Regions from separate parts of the Stenomitos rutilans genome, predicted to be linked through region 2. Evidence: predicted binding sites of a transcription regulator. Region 2 holds the regulator's gene; the other holds the start of a gene.

Region 1 (4,096 bases), on a different contig from region 2:
GTTTCGGCTCCCTCTCTGCCAATGTCAAAGAAGCACTGGGGCTTGCCGCAACTGCTGTCGGCACCTCGACGACTACAGGCGACGGTGGCATGACTCTTGAAGAACGGCTTTCCTCTAAGACCTTAATCTATCAGTGTTTACCGTCTCGTTATGGGTTTAATCCTGATGATGTGCGAAAGGCTGACGCGATCGAAATCGTCATTGGTCAGGGCGCAAAACCGGGCGGTGGTGGGATGTTACTGGGGCAAAAAATCAATCCTCGCGTAGCACAGATGCGTACTTTACCCGAAGGCGTAGATCAACGCTCTGCCTGCCGTCACCCCGACTGGACAGGCCCCGACGATCTCACCATCAAAATTCAAGAACTGCGAGAACTCACGGATTGGGAAAAACCCATCTATGTGAAAGTGGGAGCCTCGCGCACGTTCAACGATGTGAAACTTGCCGTGCATTCCGGTGCGGATGTGATTGTGGTGGATGGTATGCAGGGCGGGACAGCAGCAACCCAATCGGTCTTTATTGAACATGTGGGCATTCCCACACTCGCAGCCGTGCGTCAGGCAGTGGATGCCCTCGAAGATCTGGATATGAAAGGCAAAGTTCAATTGATCGTATCTGGTGGCATTCGCACAGGAGCCGACGTGGCGAAGGCGATCGCGATGGGTGCTGATGCTGTTTCGATCGGGCAAGGCATTCTCATTGCGTTGGGCTGCAATAGCGAAACCTACATCCAGCAAGGCGAACACCACTCGGCGGTGGAAGATTACGCGGCCATCGGCACCGCTCCCGGTTATTGCCATCACTGCCACACTGGAAAATGTCCTGTTGGTGTCACCACCCAGGATCCCCTTTTGGAGAAGCGGTTAGAACCAGAGGTGGGTGCGCAACGAGTAAAGAACTATCTGCAAACGCTGAATATGGAACTGACCACGATCGCTCGCGCCTGCGGGAAACAAAACATCCATCATCTGGAGCGCGAAGATCTGGTGGCCCTCACTGTAGAAGCCGCTGCAATGGCACGATTGCCCCTCGCTGGTACGCCCTGGATTCCAGGTTGGCAATAAGTGGCAAGGCAGAGGGCAGGAGGCAGAAGTTACTTTTTCAACATTAGAGGATGTCTGAGAAGTGTCTGAGACGCTGCCTTCGCCCCCTCTATCCCCCAATTCTGGGGGACTTCCATCTCAGAACCTCTCAAACTTGGGGGGCAGGGGGGCAGTTCGGGCAACAATTCATGCCTTTTAAGACATCCTCTTATGCAAAAACCGCCTGTCTTTTGACCCTGCTTTAGTGAGACAGTGATCAAACCAGGCGGTTAGCGTTAGAAGGTAGGGTTTTGGGCGGCTGTTGGCGCAAACAGCCGCTTACGCATGGCTCACCTCAGCAACAGGTACGCTTTGATGTGCATAGCCGTTACCATTCTCTTCATAGTGGGCTGTTTTACCATTTTTTCCGTTTTTCCCGTTGGTGTGACCGTTGCCCTTACGAGGTTGGATCACGCCATAGCCACCATGATTACGTTCATAGATGACATTAATCTCACCTGTTTCACTATTCAGGAACATATAGAAGTCATGATCCACGAGTTCTAACTGCTCCAATGCTTCCTGCGTTGTCATGGGAGGCATGGCAAAATATTTGGTTCGCACAACCTGATGAGGCAAGGCTGGCGATCGATCTTGCAAAAGATCAGCCACTACTGGCTGATCACTCAACACCTCTGCTGTTTTCACCGAAGCATGGCTCTGAGCGTGACGTTTCTCCTTGTATTTACGAAGCTGGCGGCAAATCTTATCGGCAACTAAATCGATACTGGCATAGAGGCTCTCGCTACCTTCTTCAGCGCGGACGATCGAACCGTTAACATAAATCGTGACCTCAGCCGTCTGTTTAGAGTTAATGCGGGGGTTCTTAGCAACAGACAAATGGACATCAACTTCAGTCGTTAAGTTTTGGTAGTGGTTCACCGCCTTTTCGATCTTGCTGGTCACGTACTCACGTAACGAATCAGTAATTTCGATATTTTTGCCCTGGATGACAAGCTTCATAAACGAGCTTCCTCCCCTGAACGAATGGGTGTATCCATTCACCCTAGCACTTTGTATTCTGCACAACAGGGGACGTTAGAATGTTTTGCAAGCCTTGACAATTCTTGATTAGAACACCCTTCATTTTTTGCAAAGTTGCGTTGGAACCCCCTTGATTTTTTGATGAGTTTGAACCAGTGATACAACGCATTGATGAGATGTCACTACCGCACGGCGATCAATCAGAACGTCGTCTTTGCCAGCTTTATCAAAAGGGTATTGTCCCGTATACGACCGCCTGGGAATGGCAGCGATCGCTAGTAGACAATCGTCGCCAAAATCCGCACCTTAATGATGTGCTGCTTTTGCTGGAACATCCCCCCACGTATACATTGGGACAGGCAGCCAGTCCTAAATTTCTCAAATTCGACTCAGCGCAGGCTGAATGGGAACTGCATCGAGTCGAGCGCGGTGGTGAAGTCACATATCACTGCCCTGGACAACTAGTGGGCTACCCCATTTTAAACCTGACCTACTATCAGAAAGATCTGCACTGGTACTTACGCCAATTAGAGGAAGTGCTGCTCTGCGTATTAGCCAGCTACGGGTTGCGAGGGGAACGACTGCCAGGTTTGACGGGTGTATGGATTGGCGATCGCAAAGTTGCTGCAATTGGCATTAAAGTAGGCCGTTGGATCACGATGCACGGTTTTGCGCTCAATATTTGCCCCGATCTCAGCGGGTTTGATCGCATTGTGCCGTGTGGGATTGCTGATAAGGCAGTAGGCAGTCTAGAGCAATTTGTGCCCAGTGTGTCGTTTGAACAGGTACGGAAGCAAGTGGCGATCGCCTTCGCTGAAGTTTTTCAGGTCACACTCGTTGAGGAGCAACAATCAGACCTTAGGGGCGCTGCTGAACCAAAGCCTTTACAATCCCCACAAGACGAGTGATATTTTGCTCCTGCCGTTTTGCCGTTTCAGATTGTTGCTGCGCCAATTCTTTAGTTTTAGATTGCTGTTGCGCTAACTCTTTAAGGTCAACCTCTACAATCCCCACCAAACGGGTAATATTCTGCTCTTGCCGTTTCGCTGTGTCAGATTGCTGCTGCGCCAATTCTTTGAGTTCGGCAAACCCTGTCGTCACGACCTCTGTTAAATGCCCAATCTGGCCAGTGAGCAAGTCAATCTTCTGATTCTGCTGCTTGTTCGACTGACTCAGTTCAGCCGTTGACTGAACCAAGACAGTGAGTAGATGCTGTGTTGTAGAGTTTCCATCTCCGCTATTCATAACCCAGTAGTGCGTGATTTTTTCCAGAGTTTAACCTGAATCCCTCAGCAAGAGCACCGATCGCATCACACCGCAGACAGTCCAAACCAGCAACTCTTGTGCATAATTCTTGTGCATAATTCTACAGAGGTCAAAATTTTCGATACTTAACAAAGCCTTCGTATCTTACTGCTGCCGCAAAAATGCTAATAACTCTCGGTTCACGGTTTGAGGCGCTTCCTGTTGAATCCAGTGCCCGCAATGCGGCACCATCGTGAGCTTGAAGGGGGCATGGACAAGTTGGTCAAGCTCTTTAATCATGTTCTGGCTCAGCAGTGGATCCTCTTCACCCCACAGCACCAGGGTTGGTGCCATCACAAGATTTGGCGTGCGTCCAAAGTCTTTGAGCCAACTCCAGGGCGAAAGCATTTGGCGATAGTAATTGAGCGCAGCAGACAACGCCCCTGGCTTCTCCAAAGCCGATTGGTAAAGCTTCGTTTCTTCTCTGGAAAACGCACCTTTGCGAATAGCCTGCCCCTGAAACAAGTTACTGACAAATTCTTTCAGATTTTGCTGAATCAACCACTCTGGGATGCCAGGCACCTGGAAGGCAAGCACATACCAACTGCGGCGCAACTGGTCAAGATTGCTGACCATTTCTTGTACAAAGCGTTGCGGTGGTGCTGCATTTAGAATGGCTAAGCGGTTGAGATACTGAGGAAACTTCTGTGCTAAATGCCACGCGATCGTGCCGCCCCAGTCATGCCCTACGATGTGTGCACGGGCGTACCCCAAGCTTTCAATCA
Region 2 (4,096 bases):
AGTTCGATCGTCTGCTTGTACTGCTTTAGTTGTTCAATAAAGGTAATGACATCTTGAATCCGCCCAATCTGAACAGAATCTGTGAGAATCCCAAGATTACGGGCACGAAAATTAGCGGCGGTCAGCAATTGGTTAATGCGCTGCTGAATTTGAGCATCTGACAAGGTAGAGGGGTTGAACGACGTGCCAGCAACCACATCACCTGCTAGAAAGACAACCCGATTGCGCACAGCATCGCCAAACACCTGAATGAACTTTTCACCCACAAGGTAGTTGGCACCGGAGTAGATGCGAACAATATAGTCCTGCCCGTCATCAATTTGTTCAATGAGTTGTTTCACATCTGCACTGGTGATCTGCACAATGCGATCGCGGGTTCCAGGTCGTACTAATCGAATAGCCGATTGATTGGCTTCACGAAGGAGTTGATCAATGGCTTGCTGCGCTGCTGCTGTGTTGGTAGTACGAATGCCGATCGATGCCAGCACCTGCCCTCGCAGAATTACCACATTGCCGATGCGTAACCCTTGTGCAGTTGATTGCAACGCTTGCACGCTTCTTGTCAAATCTTCTTGCTGCGTTTCCAGATCCTTAAGACGGGCTTCGCGCTGTTGAATAATTTGGTCTCTGGCGCGAATCTCCTGTTCTCGTTGCCCAATCACACGATCGCGTGCCGCTTGCAGTTGACCAATCTCCGATCGCAACCGCAGGGCTTGTGCAGAAACATTTGCCAATCGCCCCTGGGTGAGACTCAGTGCCGTTTGAATGCGAGCCGCTTCGGCCTGGGCTCGAGATCGTTCTGCGATCGCGCCTTTTAACGATTGATTGGTTTCGGCAAGCTGCTTTTTGGCAGACGCTCGATCGGAGCGCGATTTTGTCAATTCTCGTTCGATTTGCCCTTTTTGAATTCTCGCTTCTTCCAACTCAGTCCGAGTGTTTCGCAGTCGGCGTTGAATGGTGCCTAACTCAAACACTCCGGTACGCAGTTGGTTGCTGGCAGCAAACAAGACGCCCAGAGTCGAAGCCGAAATTAGAATTCCCGTAATAATGGTGACCAACGTTGCCGTCTTGCGGGGACGCAGCTTAAACAAGCTAAGACGAGCTTTACCAACACGAGTGCCGATGCGATCGCCCAATGTGGCAATGACCGCACCAAGTATCAGCACTGCCAAAATCAGAATTTCCCCGCCGGACACACTTACACTCCCAAAGGCCCCTGTTTCACAACCCTGATGAAGCTGTTGGAGCGAATTCACATACAGCGTACCTCAAGTCGTTAAATTTTGTTGTGCGTTGCTAAATTTGTAACTTGCGATGATGAGAAAGAGACGTTTGAAGTTGGCTTAGTGGCAGTTTTCAGCTTTCAGCCGTCAGCTTTAAAGCCCTCTGCCTTTTACTTTTAGGATTTACGCAAGAGCGGTCATCTTTCGCCCTCCTAGCCCCTAATTCTGAGAGAACCGAGCCAATTAAAGCCCCGAAGGATCGAGGATTTGGGGACCAAATGCGTAAGTCCTAACCTTCTTCCTTTTTCCTACGTAAACTGCTGACTCAATGTCACTGGGTTATGCACAGTGATTTTTTTCTTGTGGATGGAGATCATCTTGTCTTGCCGCAGATCGCCGAGTAAGCGAGTTACCGTCACGCGGGTAGACCCGATTGCCTCTGCGATCGCCTGGTGAGACAGCTTAAGGTCGATCGTAATACCATCGTTGGTCGGCACGCCAAAGTCACGACATAGAATGAGCAAGAAACTCACCAACCGAGAACCCATGTCTCGATGCGCTAGAGTTTCGATCATCATCTCAGTTTGCAAAATGCGAGACGACAAGCCGCGCAGCAGAATCATCGACAGCTCAGGGTTATCTTTAAGTGCTTTTTCTACCTGCTCGATTGGCACTGACAGCAACTCAACGGAGGTAAACGCAACGGCATGATAAAAGCGATCGGATTTATGTCCTGTAATTAGCGATAGCACACCAAAAACGCTATTTTCTCGTAAGAGTGCAACGGTGATTTCTTCCCCTGCTTCATACACTCTAGAAAGCTTGACCGCGCCTCGCAGCAAAAAATACACACGTTCTGCTGGGTCGCCTGGAAAGAAGATGGTTTTACCCCGTTCAAACGTCTCGACAACGGGTGGAAAGGCCCCTCCACCTATCTGACGAAATACAGATGCTAGCGGTCTATCTTGCGTCACTACCATATCCCCTTACCTGGTGCCCAAGAAACTGCTCAGCCTTGCCCCAAACGAAACACCGATAAAGTGTTTGTAGCTTAGAACACTTAAACTCACTCCGAGCTGCTTTTTTGTGCCTGATGTTACACATTTCTCTTTGATCGCCACATTGAGCACCTTACAGCAGCTATTTGTCTCTAAGTAAGACTACTTCTAGCTATGCTGCTGACCCAGAGGCAAAAGCAATAACTGCTTCAAGGTATCTCAACTACAGCAGATCGGCTCAACAAATTCGCTCGATCGCTCCTAAAACCGAGTTGTACGTCTCGCTTGTGAGTGGGCAGTCAAAAAGCACCACTCTATGCGCTACCCGTTGTGTCCCATCTTTGAGTATTCTTGAAGCACTCTTACTGTTGCTGTTGAAGATAGTCGCTATGCTAGACCTGACTGGAAAAAATGCTCTTGTGACAGGCATTGCTAACAATCGTTCGATCGCCTGGGGCATTGCCCAGCAGCTTCACAAAGCAGGCGCAAACATTGGCGTTACCTACCTACCAGACGATAAAGGTCGGTTTGAAAAAAAAGTGGCTGAGCTAGTAGAACCTTTGCAGCCTAGCCTTTTTGTGCCTTGCAACGTTCAGGATGACGCCCAAGTTGAAGAAACCTTCACGACTGTAAAAAAACAGTGGGGCAAGCTAGATATCTTGATTCATTGCCTTGCCTTCGCCAATAAAGAAGATTTGACCGGAAATTTTGTGAATACCTCTCGTGATGGCTTCGCGACCGCGTTAGATATCAGCGCTTACTCATTGGTAAAGCTGTGTGCTGCCGCAAAACCGCTAATGACTGAAGGTGGCAGCATTGTAACCCTCACATACATTGGGGGGGCACGCGTGATCCCCAATTACAACGTGATGGGCATTGCGAAAGCTGCGTTAGAAATGAATGTCCGTTATCTCGCTGCTGATGTGGGGCCGCACAATATTCGAGTCAATGCCATTTCAGCGGGGCCTATCCGCACGCTTGCCTCTTCTGCTGTAGGTGGCATTTTGGACATGATTCATCACGTTGAGGAGGTTGCCCCCCTCCGACGAACCGTGACGCAGATCGAAGTGGGTAACGCCGCCACGTTTCTTTGCAGCGACCTAGCAAGCGGCATCACGGGCCAAATTCTGTATGTGGATGCAGGCTATGAAGTGATGGGTATGTCAGAAACAAAGGGCTAAAGACTGTAGTTTACTTCTGCGAAGCAGTTAGGCTAAAAGCTAAATTTTATCCTTTAGCCTTTCCTCCTAAAACCCCATTGCTCGTGCCACGGCGGTCAACTCTGGCTCGATTCCCTGATGCAGTTGGTTGTTGCTGTGTTTAATTGCTGTGTCGGGGTCTTTAAGACCGTTGCCTGTCAGCACACACACAACCGTGGCACCTGTAGGAACCTGTTCTTTCACTTTCAACAACCCAGCTACAGAGGCAGCACTGGCAGGTTCACAAAAAATGCCTTCCTCAGAGGCCAGTAGGCGATACGCATCCAAAATTTCGTCATCGGTAACGGCATTAAACGAACCCTGGCTGGCGTGCTGTACCGCGATCGCCCGCTCCCAGTTTGCCGGGTTGCCAATGCGAATTGCCGTAGCCAGTGTTTCGGGATAGTCTACGGGGTGCCCTGCGATAAAGGGAGCGGCTCCAGCAGCCTGAAAGCCCATCATGTGCGGTAGTTTGGTGCAGCGCTGTTCCTGATGGTACTGGCAAAAGCCCATCCAGTACGCCGTAATATTGCCTGCATTACCCACGGGGATGCAGAGCCAGTCAGGCGCATCACCCAAGTCATCCACCACTTCAAAGGCAGCGGTTTTTTGCCCTTCCAAACGGTAGGGATTGACTGAGTTGACCAGCGTGACGGGATAGTGGGCGGACATATCC

Evidence for each region. Region 2 encodes NtcA, which controls nitrogen genes in cyanobacteria. Its sites were predicted from a motif close to TTTGTANNNNNNNNTACAAA; they were not measured.
Region 1: the regulator NtcA is predicted to act here: its motif matches at 2,096-2,115, upstream of hpf (ribosome hibernation-promoting factor, HPF/YfiA family).

What each region holds. Positions count from the first base shown of each region.
Region 1 is NZ_JCACKR010000103.1:10,207-14,302, reverse strand. Features, by position in the region: gene AC5JLP_RS20480 (FMN-binding glutamate synthase family protein) at 1-1,064, shown strand, start outside; gene hpf (ribosome hibernation-promoting factor, HPF/YfiA family) at 1,362-2,045, opposite strand; gene lipB (lipoyl(octanoyl) transferase LipB) at 2,222-2,974, shown strand; gene AC5JLP_RS20465 (hypothetical protein) at 2,925-3,311, opposite strand; gene AC5JLP_RS20460 (alpha/beta fold hydrolase) at 3,477-4,096, opposite strand, start outside.
Region 2 is NZ_JCACKR010000062.1:7,534-11,629, reverse strand. Features, by position in the region: gene AC5JLP_RS10845 (DUF3084 family protein) at 1-1,196, opposite strand, end outside; gene ntcA (global nitrogen regulator NtcA) at 1,532-2,203, opposite strand; gene fabI (enoyl-ACP reductase FabI) at 2,368-3,402, shown strand; gene thrC (threonine synthase) at 3,469-4,096, opposite strand, start outside.